3 regions of the Nonomuraea sp. NPDC050547 genome follow, and region 1 is predicted to be linked to each of the others. Evidence: riboswitches for the same ligand, from Rfam matches in the RefSeq annotation. Region 1 holds a riboswitch; each other region holds the start of a gene.

Evidence for each region. Region 1 has a riboswitch for cyclic di-AMP ahead of ACIBHY_RS01375 (C40 family peptidase). Riboswitches for the same ligand answer to the same signal wherever they lie in the genome.
Region 2: linked by a shared signal. The riboswitch ahead of ACIBHY_RS27750 (C40 family peptidase) and the one ahead of ACIBHY_RS01375 (C40 family peptidase) in region 1 are both predicted to bind cyclic di-AMP.
Region 3: linked by a shared signal. The riboswitch ahead of ACIBHY_RS43455 (coiled-coil domain-containing protein) and the one ahead of ACIBHY_RS01375 (C40 family peptidase) in region 1 are both predicted to bind cyclic di-AMP.

What each region holds. Positions count from the first base shown of each region.
Region 1 covers NZ_JBITGW010000001.1:291,142-296,054, forward strand. Annotated here, with positions in the region: gene ACIBHY_RS01360 (NlpC/P60 family protein) at 1-411, shown strand, start outside; gene ACIBHY_RS01365 (LysR family transcriptional regulator) at 426-1,307, opposite strand; gene ACIBHY_RS01370 (class I SAM-dependent methyltransferase) at 1,379-2,011, shown strand; cyclic di-AMP (ydaO/yuaA leader) riboswitch at 2,265-2,428, shown strand; gene ACIBHY_RS01375 (C40 family peptidase) at 2,493-2,969, shown strand; gene ACIBHY_RS01380 (hypothetical protein) at 3,039-3,731, shown strand; gene ACIBHY_RS01385 (M48 family metallopeptidase) at 3,728-4,913, shown strand, end outside.
Region 2 covers NZ_JBITGW010000011.1:239,494-244,406, reverse strand. Annotated here, with positions in the region: gene ACIBHY_RS27755 (ROK family protein) at 146-1,789, shown strand; gene ACIBHY_RS27750 (C40 family peptidase) at 2,227-2,820, opposite strand; cyclic di-AMP (ydaO/yuaA leader) riboswitch at 2,848-2,993, opposite strand; gene ACIBHY_RS27745 (3-isopropylmalate dehydrogenase) at 3,093-4,148, shown strand; gene ACIBHY_RS27740 (branched-chain amino acid aminotransferase) at 4,478-4,913, shown strand, end outside.
Region 3 covers NZ_JBITGW010000022.1:54,461-59,373, reverse strand. Annotated here, with positions in the region: gene ACIBHY_RS43460 (hypothetical protein) at 1-610, opposite strand, end outside; gene ACIBHY_RS43455 (coiled-coil domain-containing protein) at 666-1,619, opposite strand; cyclic di-AMP (ydaO/yuaA leader) riboswitch at 1,626-1,763, opposite strand; gene galT (galactose-1-phosphate uridylyltransferase) at 1,830-2,891, opposite strand; gene ACIBHY_RS43445 (DeoR/GlpR family DNA-binding transcription regulator) at 2,888-3,667, opposite strand; gene ACIBHY_RS43440 (50S ribosomal protein bL37) at 3,800-3,877, shown strand; gene ACIBHY_RS43435 (dihydrolipoyl dehydrogenase family protein) at 3,881-4,913, opposite strand, start outside.

The DNA of each region.
Region 1 (4,913 bases):
GCGTACAAGTCGGGCGATCCCAACAGCACCGGCATCAAGTACACGGGCCCGGCCACGGGGAACGCGGCGGCGGTGCTGAAGTTCGCGTTCGGGCAGGTCGGCAAGCCGTACATCTACGGCGGCACCGGTCCGCGCGGGTACGACTGCTCGGGCTTCACCCAGGCCTCCTGGCGGGCGGCCGGCGTCTCGCTGCCGCGTACGACCTGGCAGCAGTGGGCGTGGGGGGCCAAGCGCCGGGTCTCGCTCGACGCGCTGCGCCCCGGTGACCTGATCTTCAGCGAGGGCCTCGGCCACGTCACCATCTACGCGGGCAACGGCAACATCGTGCACGCGCCCCAGACGGGTGACGTCATCAAGGTCGTCAAGTTCACCTCGTACGGCAGGCGCGTCGTGGGCGCGATCCGGCCCTGAAGCCCCGGCCGGCGTTACGGCCTGCCGTACCCGAGCATGGTCCGCAGCAGCTCCTCCACGGCCGGTGAGCGGCCGGGCGCGGGCAGGACGGCGGCGAGGACGCGGCGCGCGGGCAGGGCCGGATCCGGCCGCAGGAGCCTGATGTCCGGGCGCAGGGCCGCGCCGCCCGCGATCGACGGGAACACCATCACCCCGACGCCGGCCGCCACGAGGCCCTGGCGGCCGTTCCAGTCGTCGCACAGGTGGCTGACGCGCGGCGGCGCCCCCAGCGCCGCGGCGAGCTCCGACAGCGGCCCGAGGCAGTCGGGGTGGCTGCCGTCGATCCAGGCCTGACCGGCCAGCGCACGCAGCCGCACGCTCTCCCCGGCCGCCAGCGGGTGGCCTTCCGGCAGCGCGACCAGCAGTTCGTCGTCGAGCAGCGGCACCAGTTCCAGGCCGGCGGGCTCGGGGTCCCACGAGGTGAGCAGCGCGAGGTCGGCCTCTCCCGCGAGGACGGCGGACGCGCCGCCGCCGCCGACGGTCAGGGACAGCTCGACCGCCGGGTGACGGGCGGCGAAGACGCGAAAGCACTCGGGCACGAACGCGGTGACGGCGCTCGGGAACGCCTGTACGCGCACCCGCCCGTGCTCGCCCGACGCGTGCGCGGCCAGCCGGGTCTCCAGCAGCGCGATCCCGTCGAGCACGTGCGCGGCCTGCTCCAGGGCGGCCTGCCCGGCGCCGGTGGGCCGTACGCCGCGTGGCAGGCGGTGGAACAGCAGCACCCCCGACCGGCGCTCCAGCGCGGCGATCTGCCGGGAGACGGCCGGCTGGGTCATGGACAGCGCCTCGGCGGCCGCCGAGAACGACCCGAGCCGTCCCACCTCTGACAGCACCTTCAGCGACCAGACGTCAAGCATGCATGGAGCTTATGTCTTTCATGCCGAACCCGCAGTGGTGCGCATGGATCGCTCGCTGCACGATCGGACCCATGGATACCTGGATTCTCTCCGCGCTGCCCGAGGCTCCCGCCCGCGTTCTCGACGCCGGTTGCGGCGACGGCGCGCTGGCCGGTGCGCTGATCGCGAGCGGCCACGACGTCACCGCCATCGACCTCGACCCGGCCGCGGCGCTCGCGGCGGGCGTGCCCGCCAAGCGCGCCGACCTGACCGTCTACGAGGACGACCCGTTCGACGTCATCGTGCTGTCACTGTCGCTGCACCACATGCATCCGCTGGAGGCCGCACTCGACCGGGCGGCCGCGCTGCTGAGGCCGGGCGGGCTGCTCGTGGTGGACGAGTTCGCCTGGGACTGGGCCGACGAGGCCGCCGCCACCTGGTTCTACGACGCCGGAACCCTGCTCGGCCGCTTCGACGGGCCCGAGCGCGACCCGATGACCCGCTGGCGCGAGGCGCACGTCGATCACTCGCCCGCGGAGGACATGCTCGACGCCATCGCCGCCCGGTTCGAGATCCGGCGGAGGCGGCGCGTGCCGTACCTGTTCCGCTATCTCGGCGGCGAGCACGCCGCGCGGCTGAAGGAGATCGAAGAGGTACGGCACACGCCGACGGGCTTCCGGCTGACCGCTGTGACGCGTGTGACAGGAGGGGCGAATGGGACCTGACTCACCCCTGGAGCTCCAAGTGTGAGGAGGGTCACATTTGAGTAACGGGACCCCGCTGTCCAGCAGGAGTTCCCGTCCTGACAGGGTCCTTTATCTGATCTTTACAACTTTGCCGGGACTTTGCCGGGCCATGAACCCGGGAGTACGTTCTGGCGTCGCGGCGAACAAGCCATGGCGCCGCGAACCGGCATCGGCCCCGTCCGGGCTCGATGAGGACCCATAGAGATCCGCCGGTCGCCCCCGTACGACCAGGGGCCGCGACCTGCCGAGTCCGTGCAGCCAGGAGGCACGGAGCCGGGGAACCACCGATCCCATTCCCCCGGGATCAAGGGGTGAATCGGCGCGTTCAGCGTGCCGTAGGGCGACTTCCAGGCCCGAATCCGTCAGCTAACCCGGTAGGCGTTCGTGGAAGAACCAAGGAGAAATCCTGTCTACCTCCCCGCACAACCCCCGTCTTGTTCTCGGTGGCGCGGCGCTCGCCATGACCGTGACGGCCGGAGGGTTCGCCCTCCATGCCCCGGCGGCCCAGGCGCGTACCACGGCCAAGACCACCACCTCGGCCAAGACGGCGACGCAGTCGACGACTGCCCGGCAGAAGAGCAAGGCCCGCAAGGCCGTCTCCGCGGCAAGGGCGCAGATCGGCGACCCGTACCGCTACGGCGGAACGGGACCCGGCGCCTTCGACTGCTCCGGTCTCGTCCAGTTCGCCTGGAAGAAGGCCGGAGTCAAGATCCCCCGCGTGACGCACAGCCAGTACGCGCGCATCAAGAAGAAGATCTCGTGGAAGTCTCTACAGCCGGGTGACCTGCTGTTCTTCCGCGGTCGAGGCCACGTCGGCATGTACGTCGGCAACGGCAAGATGGTCCACTCGCCGAGTTCCGGCAAGCGGGTGCGCATCGAGCGGCTCAGCGGATGGCGCAAGTCGTCCTTCGCGGGAGCCGTCCGGCCCGGTCTGTAGTCGCCCGGTCCGAAAGGCCCCGTCCCCTCCCGGGACGGGGCCTTCGCGCGTCCGGCTACCATCGGGGCCGTGGTCGTGAGCCGTCGCGCCGCGCTCGCGGCCCTCCTGGTCCTCACGCTGGGCTGCGCCCCCGAACGGGCGCCCGATGCGGAAGCGGACCTTCAGCGGCGCGCCGAGCGGGCGGCGGTGCGCGTCGCGGCGATCCTCGGCCAGCGGGTACGGCCCAGCGTCGAACTCGCCGAGGACGCCGCACACGCGGCGCGGACGGCCGGCGTGGGCTCGGTCGAGGGGCTGGCCGCGATCGCCCACGACGGCAGGGTCATCGTGATCCCGGAGAACTACGCCAAACTCACCCCCACCGGACGCGACGTCGTCCTCGCCCACGAGCTCACCCACGTCGCCGCCGGCACCGCCGGACTGCCCGCCTGGCTGTACGAGGGGTTCGCCGACTACGTGGCCTACAAGGACGCGGGCCTGGCCGTGCCCGTGGCGGCGGCCGAACTCGCCACCGAGGTACGGGCCGGACGGGTGCCAGGGAAACTGCCCGGGGCGGACGCGTTCGCGCCCGGGGCCGCGCGGCTGGCACAGTCCTACCAGGAGGCCTGGCTGGCGTGTCGCTTCCTGGCCGCGCGCTTCGGCGAGGACAGGCTGGTGAGGCTCTACCGCGACGCGCGGCGGCTGGGCGTGGAGCGGGCCCTGCCCCTGCCGTCCGGCGAGCTCGTCGCCGGATGGCGCGCCTATCTACGGGAGGAACTCGAGTGACCGATCAGCGGGACAAGGCCCCCGCGCGGGTACACCGGCAGGCCGGGATCGCCGCCGTCGCGCTCGGCGCCGTCGTGGTCGCGGTCGCCGCGTTCACCACGCCCTGGCGGGCGCTGCCGCCGGGAGCGCCCCGGGTCGCCCCCGATCCGGCCCGCGACTTCTCCGCCGCCGAGATCGCCAGGTCGCAGGCGTTCGACGCGGCCACCAGCGTGCCGTCGTACCTGTCGTTCGGTCTCACGATCCTGTTCGCCGGGCTGCTGGTCGCCACGCCGCTCGGCGCGAAGGTCCTCGGGCGGCTCAAGGGCCCGTGGTGGGTGCGGGTCGTGCTGGGCGTGCTGCTGCTCACCGTGCTGGTCGAGGTCGTGCGCTGGCCGCTCGGCATGTGGTTCGAGGTACGGCTGCGCGAGTTCGGCCTGTCCACGCAGGACTGGGCGGGCTGGAGCGGCGACCGGCTGAAGAACATCGCGGTCAGGGTCGTGCTGCTGTCCATCATGATCGTGGCGCTGGTGGGCCTGGCGCGCAGGTTCCGGCGCTGGTGGGTGCCCGCCGCCGTGGGCGCCGCCGCGCTGACCGTCGCCGCCTCGTTCGTGTATCCGGTCGTCTTCGAGCCGCTGTTCAACGACTTCCGGCCCATGCCGCCGTCCCAGCTGCGTACCGGCCTGCTGGCCATGGCCGAGCGCGACGGCGTACCGGTCGAGGACGTGCTCGTCGCCGACGCCTCCCGCCGCACGACCGCGCTCAACGCCTACGTCTCCGGCTTCGGCGCCACCCGCCGCATCGTCGTCTACGACACGCTGCTCAAGGCGCCGGAGCGGGAGGTCGAGCTCGTCGTCGCCCACGAACTCGGCCACGCCAAGTACAACGACGTGCTCAACGGCACGCTCATCGGCGCGCTGGGCGCCGCGTTCGGCGCCGCCCTGCTGTTCGCGCTCTTCCCGCTGGTACGGCGGCGCGCCCGCGTCACCGCCATCACCGAACCCCTGGCCGTGGGCGCCGTCATGGGCCTGATGAGCCTGGCCACCGTCCTGTCGGGACCCGCCCAGAACGTCGTCAGCCGCCACGTCGAGGCGCGCGCCGACGCCCACGCGCTCGACCTCACCCGCGACCCGGCGACGTTCACGGCCATGCAGAAGCGGCTGGCCACGACCAACATCTCCGACCTCGCGCCGGACGCCGTCGAGT
Region 2 (4,913 bases), on a different contig from region 1:
GCCTTCTCGTGTCGCGTGGGAGTTGTCCCTTGTCTTGGGTCGCCCCTCGCCCGGGGTGGATCGGGATGGTTGGAAGGTGGTTGGTAAGAAAGGTAATTTACTATCTGGTGCGTTGGCTAGAGTCTGCCGTGAAGGGGAGGTCGCGGTGCGAAGCGAGCTGGGAAACCCGCGGTTGCTGCGGGTCATGAACGAGCGGCGCCTACTGGACCAACTCCACCGGGAGGGCCCCGCGTCCAGAGCCGACCTCGCCAAGGTCACCGGCCTGTCCAAGCCCACCGTCTCCGCCGCCCTCGCAGGACTGGAAGAGGACGGACTGGTCCACCTGGTAGGCGAGGTGTCCGGCCGCCCCGGCCCCGTGACCTCCCTCTACGACGTGAACGCCGCCTCCGCCCACGTCGCAGGCATCGACATCGGCCGCGACTGGATCCGGGTGGCGGTGGCCGATCTCCGGGGTACGTTCGCCGGCCGTACCGACGGCCGGAACACCGCGCGCACATCGGCCGAACTGGCCGAACTCGTCGCCCGCCTGGCCCGCGCGGCCGCCCGCGAAGCCGAACTCGACTGGTCCGCGATCGTCTGCGCCGTCGTAGGCTCCCCAGGCGTCTACGACCAGAACGCCGGCCGCCTGGACTTCGCCCCCAACCTCCCGGGCCCCGACCTGGCCGACCGCCTGCGCGCCGCCCTCAACGTCGACCTGGTCATCGAGAACGACATCAACCTCGCCGCCGTCGGTGAACACGCGTACGGCGAGGGCCAGGGCAAGTCCAACTTCGCCCTGGTCTCCATCGGCACCGGCGTGGGCATGGGCATAGTCGTCAACGGCGAACTGTACGTGGGCGCCAGGGGCGCGGCGGGCGAGGTCTCCTACCTCCCCGCCACCGACGACCTCCCCACCCCCGCCCCCGAGCCCTCCACCCCCACCCCCCCAACGACCAGCCCAAGCCCCAACCCCCCAACGACCGACGCCAGCCTCAACCCCAGCCCCGACACCCGACCCAGCCCCGACACCCGACCCAGCCCCGACACCCGACCCAGCCCCGACACCCGACCCAGCGCCGACACCGACACCCGGCAGAACTCCGAGGCCCGACCCGGCTCCGGCATGCAGTCTGGCCCCGGCACCCGGCCTGGCCCCGGCACCCGGCCTGGCTCCGACGCCTGGGCCGGCTCCGAGGCGCGGCCGGGTTCGGAGGCGCGGCTTGGCCATGACGGCGGACCCAACCCCGACACCCAGCGCACGCCCGACGCCCAGCGCACGCCCGCCCCGGATCTGCTGTCCGGGGTATCGAGTGCCGGATCTGTTGCCGGGGCGTCGGTCCAGGGCGCCAGAGAAGCGTTCCCCGGTGTCGTGCAGGCGGTCGGCGCGGATCAGGGGGATGCGAGCGTGCGGGAGCACGGGGCAACCGAGACCGTGGCCGCGGCTCCGGGAGTGGTGCGGGCGGCGCGGGCCGCCGGGCTGTCCCTGGGAACGGCCAAGGAGATCTTCGCCGCCGCGGAACGGGGCGATCCGGCGGCGCTGTCGGTCGTGGCAGCGGAGGGCCGGCGGATCGGCGGGCTGCTCGTGGCGGTGGCCGCCGTCCTGGACCCGGAGGTGATCGTGCTCTCCGGCGGCGTAGGACACAACCTCGACCTGCTGGGCGACGCCATCCAACGCCGAATCGGCGAACTGGGGCCCCTCCGGCCCACGATCGTGGCCAGCGCTCTGGGTGACAGCGGGGTGTTGCTGGGCGCCGTCGCCCATGCGAGGGGCCGCGCCTGGGACCTGATCTTCTCCACCCGTATGGGCTGAGATCAGCGAGGGTATGGGGGATGCCGCCTGTACGTGCGCTCGTTACGGCGGTCAGCCACCCCCGCTGGACGACCGTCTCCCTGGACAGAGAGGTCCACGTGCGGCGGGTGGGGGTGGGTGGCTTGCCGTAGGAGAAGAACCTGCAGTGACAGAACCCCACGCGACAGAAGCTCGCGTGCGACAGGGCCGCTCGCGGGAGAAACCGCGAAAGGGCCCGCGCGAGGGCCCGCGCGCGGCGTGAGAAAGTCGCGACATTGCCCGCGCGAGAGCCCGCGCGCGGCATGAGAAAGTCGCGACATTGCCCGCGCGACAGAGGCCGTGGTTTCTCCCGCGCGTGAGTGAAGCCACGCACGGGAGAAACCGCGACAGCTCGCCGCGACGGGCCGGCGGGATCAGCGCTATCAGGTGATCAGGAGAAGATCAGGAGAACGGGCGCGTCACAGCGTGGCGGTGGGCATGACGGGCGCGGGGGCTTGGCGGATCTTTTCGAGCTGGTTGGTGAGTTTGACGCCCGCCGGATCCGGACGCACGGCGCCCACGAAGGCGCGGCGGCGCCAGGCGCTCAGCTTTTCCTCCTTGACCACATCACCGGTACGCGGCGAATGCACCATGTGCCCAGGCCGGGAGATCATGCCCACGTGCCCCAGTCCCGAGAAGAAGACCAGGTCGCCGGGCTTCAGGTTCTTCCAACTGATCTTTCTGGAGAACGCCGAGTACTGCTGGGCGGCGGTGCGGGGTAGTTCGATGCCCGCGCTTTCGTAGGCGCGGAGCATGAGGCCGGAGCAGTCGTAGCCGCGTTTGGTGGTGCCGCCCCAGACGTACGGGGTGCCGCGCTTGTCCATGGCGTAGGCCAGGGCCTTCTGCCAGCTGGGCTTGGGCGTCCGCCGCTCCTGGATTTCCTTGAGGCCCTGGCTGGTCAGCGTGACGTCGTAGGGGTCGACGGTGGTGACGGGGGAGGCGGGGGAGGCGGGGGATGCGATGGCGGGGGATGCGAGGGTGGCTGCGGTGACACCGGAGACGGTGATGAGCACAGCGGTCGCGATGATGCGAGACAGGGGAATGTCCTTCCACAAGGCCTACCGGGTTAGCTGTCGGGCTCGGGCCTGGAAGTCGCCCTACGGCGTGGTAAGCGCCGATTCGCCCCAATGGGGGAGGTGGGTCCCCGGCTCCGCACTGCGGTGTGCGGATTAGGCTGGTGGGACTCTAACGAAACAGTCAAAAGCGTGCAAATCGGGCAAAATGGAGTGTCCGGGAAATGAGATGGGTTGCTCGTCAGGCGAGACGACCCGGTAAGGTACCGCCCATGGAGTCGCGTAGCATTCGCCTGGCCGTCATCCCCGGAGACGGCATCGGTACCGAGGTCGTGACCGAGGGCCTCAAGGTTCTCGAGGCGGTCGGTCCCAAGTTCGACATCACCGAGTACGACCTCGGCGCGGACCGCTACGCCAGGACCGGCGAGGTCCTACCCGACTCCGTGCTGCAGGAGCTGCGCGGCTACGACGCGATCCTGCTCGGCGCCGTCGGCGATCCCCGCAAGGTGCCGCCCGGCCTGCTGGAGCGCGACCTGCTCCTGCGCATCCGCTTCGACTTCGACCACTACGTCAACCTGCGCCCGGTCAAGCTGCTGCCCGGCGTCGCGACGCCGCTGGCCGACACACCGGCCGAGAACATCGACATCGTCGTCGTCCGCGAAGGCACCGAGTCGCTCTACGCCGGCACCGGCGGGGCCATGCGCAAGGGCACGCCGTACGAGGTGGCGACGCAGGAGTCCATCAACACCGCCTACGGCGTCGAACGCGTCGTCCGCTACGCCTTCGCCAAGGCGCAGAGCCGCCCGCGCAAGAAACTCACGCTGGTCCACAAGACCAACGTGCTCACCTTCGCCGGTGACCTGTGGCAGCGCACCTTCGACCGCGTGGCCGAGGAGTACCCCGAGGTCGCCACCGACTACGTGCACATCGACGCGGCCACGATGTTCTTCGTCAACCAGCCCGAGCGCTTCGACGTGATCGTCACCGACAACCTGTTCGGCGACATCATCACCGACCTCGGCGCCGCGGTGGCCGGTGGCATCGGCCTCGCGGCCAGCGGCAACATCAACCCCGAAGGCGCCGCGCCGAGCATGTTCGAGCCGGTGCACGGCAGCGCCCCCGACATCGCCGGGCAGAGCAAGGCCGACCCGACCGCCACCATCCTCTCGGTCGCCATGCTCCTGGACCACCTCGGTCTGACCGCCGAGGCCGCCCGCGTCGAGCAGGCCGTCGCCGACGACATCGTTGAGCGCCTCTCGCACGCCGCCGCCCGCACCACCCGGGAAATCGGCGACGACCTCGCCGCCCGAGTATCCGGCGGCGCCTGACGCCTCAGGCCACCGGCCCACGAGCGGCCCGCCGTACCGCAGAACGTGAGATCCCCCACCCTCGGGGTCTGACAAGAAGTCTGCGGAGGTACGGCAGGCAACGCGCGAACCCGCAGCTCGTGAACACCCGGTACCGACCTGACAAGCGGCCCAGGCGCCCCAGCGCACTCGCGGCCGCCTGACCACCCACGCCCGGTGGCTCGCGAGAGCCTCCGGGCGTTTTCGTTGCGCCCTAACGGTCGTCCTTTTAGATGCAGTAAGTTCCCTCTACCCGATCCGGCGCAGAATGGATGCAGGGTAGTCCTCAGAGAAAGAGAAGGATCTCCGTCATGACCACCTCTCAGAAGCTCAGCTTCGACGTGCAGCTATCCGACCACGCTCGCACCGCGGCAGAGCGCGAGGCGGTACTGGCGAGCCCCGGGTTCGGGAAAGCCTTCACCGATCACATGGTCTCGATCGACTACACGGAGGGCACCGGCTGGCACGACGCCCGCCTCACGCCGTATGGACCGCTCACGCTCGACCCCGCGACCTCCGTCTTCCACTACGCGCAGGAACTCTTCGAGGGTCTCAAGGCCTACCGGCACGCGAACGGCTCGATCGTCACCTTCCGCCCCTACGCCAACGCCGCCCGCTTCAACCACTCCTGCGCGCGCATGGCCATGCCGGAACTGCCGGAAGACACCTTCGTGGAGGCGCTCGAACTCCTCGTCCAGGCCGACCGCGACTGGGTCCCCACGACCGAGGGCCACAGCCTCTACCTGC
Region 3 (4,913 bases), on a different contig from region 1:
CCGACTCGAGGTGGTTGCCGGGGCCGCGCAGGGGTGTCGGCGGCCGCCTGCCGGGCGGGATCGCGCCGGACCCCGCTTTGGAGGCCGGCTTGCGCAGCAGCGCGGACGCGCGTCCGAACAGGCGCAGCGCGCTGCGTTCCAGCAGCTCGACCATCCGGCGGATGATCTCCCGCGCGGTCGTCCTGGCGCCGCCCACGACCGGACCCACGGCGGCGAGCGAGGCGCCGGCGGTGGGGCCAGAGGCCGCGACCAGCCGCGACAGGTGCAGGGCGAGCCGCATGAGCAGGACGATCAGCGCCACCTTCATGGCCAGCACGATCGTCGCGGAGATCTGTAACGCGCCGCCGATGAGCAGCGCGGCGGTGACCGCGTCGCCGGAGCGTGCGGAGGTGTCGCGCCACTCGCCGTCGAACGCCCGGACGCCTTCGCCCTCGTTGCGTGCGGTGGTCTGGGCGGCGTGCGTGGCCGCGGTCGAGGAGACGCGCACCGCCGTCATCGCGAAGGAGATCCACTGGGTACCGGCCGCGTACAGCCGGTCCTCGTCGACGAGCGGCCACGAGACGACGATGTTGAGCAGCATGGCCAGTCCCGGCGGTGGCTGCAGCGCCACGGTGCCCCTCCTTGCCCGGTGATCACATCCGAGGGGTCACACTACTGGGGCGCACTCACTGCATGGAGATGTGCGGGTGGTCGAAGTGGTTCTCGGTGATGCTGCCGCGGTCGCTCATCGCCCGCCATCCCGATCCCATGTTGATGCGCTGCTTCCAGATGACGTACTTCACGCCGAAGCGGTTCTTGTTCTTGATCGCCCAGGCCGCGATCTGGTCGCCGAGTGCCTGGTTGGCGGCGGTGGGCATGGAGCCGCCGGTGCTCATCATGAAGTCGCAGGCCCGGCCGAGCGGGTGCTCGCCGCCGCCGCCCGAGCGGTAGCAGCCGACCTCGAAGGGCAGGTTGAAGGTCTTCTTGATCTCGTCGCGGATGATCCGCATCCGTGAGGTGATGTTGTCGGAGCCGGAGGGCAGCTCGGGGGCCCAGGAACCGTCGTTGCGCTTGCCGGTGCCGTACGGCATGAGGTCCTGGAGCTTGTCCTTGATGTCCTTGATGACGCCTTCGGCCTCGTCGCGCTCCTTGTCCACCTCATCCGCCTGCCCGGCGATCTGGGCGGTGAGCGCGGCGGCCGCGTCGGCGGCCTTCTTCTTCTCGTCGCGGGCGGCGGCGACGCCCGCGATGACCGCCTGCTCCTCGTCGGTGAGCTGCTCCAGTACGGCCGCGCCCGGCGCGTCAGGCGTGTACAGGAAGCCGGGCAGCGTGCCGCCGCTGCCCTGGTAGCGCAGCTGGGCGATCTCGGCCACCCGCCGCTCGGCCTCGACCAGGGCCGTCTCGGCGGTGGCCAGGCGCGCTTGGGCGGACTTCTCCGCCTCCTTCGCCTTGGCGAGGGCCACGCGCTTGCCGTTGTAACTCTCGATGAGCTTGTCCACCTGGGTGTTGAGCTTCTTCAGCTCGGCCCGCAGCTGCTTCTCGCTCGGCTTGGGCGCGGCGAGCGCGCTCGCCGGGGTGAGCGCCACAGCTGCGGCGGTGATGAGACCGATGGCCAGAGCCGCGGGGGACGCAACCGCCACGTGGGGGATTCCTCTCCATCTGCCGGCCGGGTTAGCTGACGGGTTCGGGCATGGAGATGCCCTACCACCGAAGTGGATTCACCCCAGGTGAGGCTGGGTCCCCGGCTCCTGGGCAACACGCCCGGGATTAGGCGGCAACGGCTGTGACAACCGGTGCGTGAGGGATATTAGTAGTAAATGGCGGGTAACGCGACTTCAAGTGGAAATCAATTAGTGATCTACCTGTGATCGAAGCAGGCGTGCGGCCTCCTCGGGCAGCACGTCGTTGACGAAGGCCCCCATCGCCGACTCCGACCCCGCCAGGTACTTGAGCTTGCCGGGCGCGCGCCTGATCGAGAACAGCTCCAGGTGCAGATGTCCCAGCTCACGCAGGTACTGCACCGGCGCCTGGTGCCAGGCCGAGATGTACGGCATGGCCACCCCGAAGATCCCGTCCAGCGCCCGCAGCACCGAGGTGTAGAGCGGCGCGAAGGCCGCCCGCTCCGCCTCGGTCAGCGCCGCGAGGTCCGGCACCTGCCGATGCGGGTAGACATGCACCTCGTACGGCCAGCGCGCCGCGGCCGGCACGAAGGCGGTCCACAACTCGTTGGCCGCCACGACCCGCTCCCCGGCCCGTTCGGCGGCCAGCACGTCCGCGAACAGCCCCGGCCGCCGCTGCGCCGCCGCGAGCTGCAGCTTGGTCCGCGGCGTCACGTAGGGGTAGGCGTAGATCTGCCCGTGCGGGTGGGGCAGCGTGATCCCGATCTCCTCGCCCCGGTTCTCGAAGACGAAGACCTGCTCCACGCCCTCGATCGCGGACAGCTCGGCGGTGCGGTCCGCCCACGCCTCCATGACCAGTTCGACCTGCGCGTCGGTCAGCCGTGAGAACGACGAGGAGTGCTCGGAGGTGAAGCACACCACCTCACACCGCCCCGCCCCCGGCCGCACCTCACTCAGGCCGCCCACATCGTGATAAGTCCCAAAATTTCCGCTGAAAGATGGGAAGCGGTTCTCGAACACCACCACGTCATAGTCGTGCGCCGGGATCTCCGAGGCCCGCGTGTCGGACGACGGGCACAACGGGCACTCGTCGGCGGGCGGCAGGAACGTCCGCGTCTGCCGGTGCCCCGCGATCGCGATCCACTCCTCGGTCAGCGGGTCGTAGCGCAGCTCCGAGGCGAGCGGCCGGGGGTCGAGCGGGCGCCGGTCCACCGCGCCGCGGTCGGCGTCGTCGCGCCGGTCGAAGTAGATCAGCTCTCGCCCGTCGGCCAGGTGGGTGATGGTGCGCTTCACTGCGTGCCCTCCGCGATGATCAGTTCCCCGACGCGCTCGGCCAGCTCGGCGCGCGCCTCGGCGGGCAGACCCTGGTCGCTGATGACGACGTCGGCCTCTGCCAGGTCGGCGATCGTGCTGATGCCGACGGTGTTCCACTTGGTGTGGTCGGCCGGCACGACCAGGCGGTGGGCGGCGGCCACCAGTTCCCGGTCGGTCTCCGACTCCAGCAGGTTCGGCGTGGTGAACCCGGCGCGCGCGCTCATCCCGTGCACGCCCAGGAACAGCGTGTCCACGTGCAGGCGGCGGATCGCGGCGACGGCGACGGGACCGACCAGCGCGTCGGAGGGCGTGCGGACGCCGCCGGTGAGCACCACCGTGCGGTCGGCGCGCGGGGCGCGGTGGAAGACGTCGGCGACCGGGACCGAGTTCGTGATGACGGTGAGGTCGGGCACCGAGACCAGGTGGTGGGCCAGCGCCCACGTGGTGGTGCCCGCCGACAGGGCGACCGCGGTGCCGGGCCCGACCAGCTCGGCGGCGCGGCGCGCGATCGACTCCTTCTCCTGCTGCTGGCGGGCGGACTTGGCGGTGAAGCCCGGCTCCTCCGTGGAGCCGGGGCCGAGCGTGGTCGCGCCGCCGTGCACCTTCTCCAGCAGGCCGCGCTCGGCCAGGGACTCCAGATCGCGCCGGACGGTCATGTCGGAGACGCCGAGCTCGCGCACGAGGTCGGCCACGCGGACGCCGCCGCTGGCCCGGACCCGTTCGAGGATCGTCTGTTGCCGCTGCTGTGCGAGCACGCGCTCTCCTTCCAACAAGTTCAAACAGATTATGACATGAACATGTTGAAGAATGTGAGGTCGCTTGCCGGGGGGCCTGGTGTGGGATACGCATGCCGTACCGGAAAAGGCCCGCTCAAAGGAGGACGACGGATGGCAAGGCGCGCCCGCAAGTCCCGAGCACGCAAGAAGAAGAAGGCCAACCACGGCAAGCGCCCCGCGTCGCGCTGACGGTCACCCGGCCGCGGTGAGCTCCTTCACGGCGGCCGAAACCGCCCGGTGGAACGTCGGGTAGGCGTAGATCATCTCGTCGAGCCTGGGGAGCGGGACACGGGCGTGCACCGCCAGCGTCAGCAGTCCCAGGACCTCGCCCCCGGGCGGCGCCGCCACGGTCGCGCCGACCAGGACACCGTCGGCGGCCACCAGCTTGACCAGCCCCTCGGCCTGGGCGATGTACCCGCGCGTGCCCAGATCGCCCATGGCGACGCGCACATCCAGGCCCCGCTCGCGGGCCTGCGCCTCGGTCAGGCCCACCGCGCCCACCTCGGGATCGGTGAAGGTCACCCGGGGCACGGCGTGGTACTCGGCCTCGTGCACGGGCTCGCCGAGGATCTCCTTGACCACGATGTTCGCCTGGTACATCGACATGTGGGTGAAAGCGCCCTTGCCTACCGCGTCGCCGATCGCCCAGACGCCCTCGGCCGCGCGCATCCGCGCGTCCACGGGAATCGCCCGCGCGCTCTCGTCGAGACCGATCGCGCCGACGCCCAGCGCCTTCAGATCCACCCGGCGGCCCGTCGCCACCAGCAGCCGCTCCGCCTCGGCGCCGCCGACCGTGAAACGGCCGTCCCCGTAGTCCACGCGCGCGACCTTGGCCGAGGTCCGCACGTCGATGCCGCGCCCGGCGAAGACCTTCTCCAGCAGCGCGCCGGCCTCCGGCTCTTCGAGGGCGATCAGCCGCTCGGCGGCCTCGACCACCGTCACCGCCACGCCGAACGTCCGGAACATCTGCGCCAGCTCGACCCCGATCGCACCGCCGCCCAGCACGATGATCGACTCGGGCAGCTCGGCGTTCTCGATCGCCTGATGGTTGGTCCAGTACGGCGTGCCCGCCAGCCCCTCGATCGGCGGCACCGCCGCCTGCGAACCGGTCGCGATCACGATGCCGCGCGCCGCGCGCAGCACCTGGTCGCCGACGGTCACCTCGCCCGGCCCGGTGACGCGCCCGTGGCCCCTGAACAGGTGGCCGCCCTTGCCGGTGAAGCGG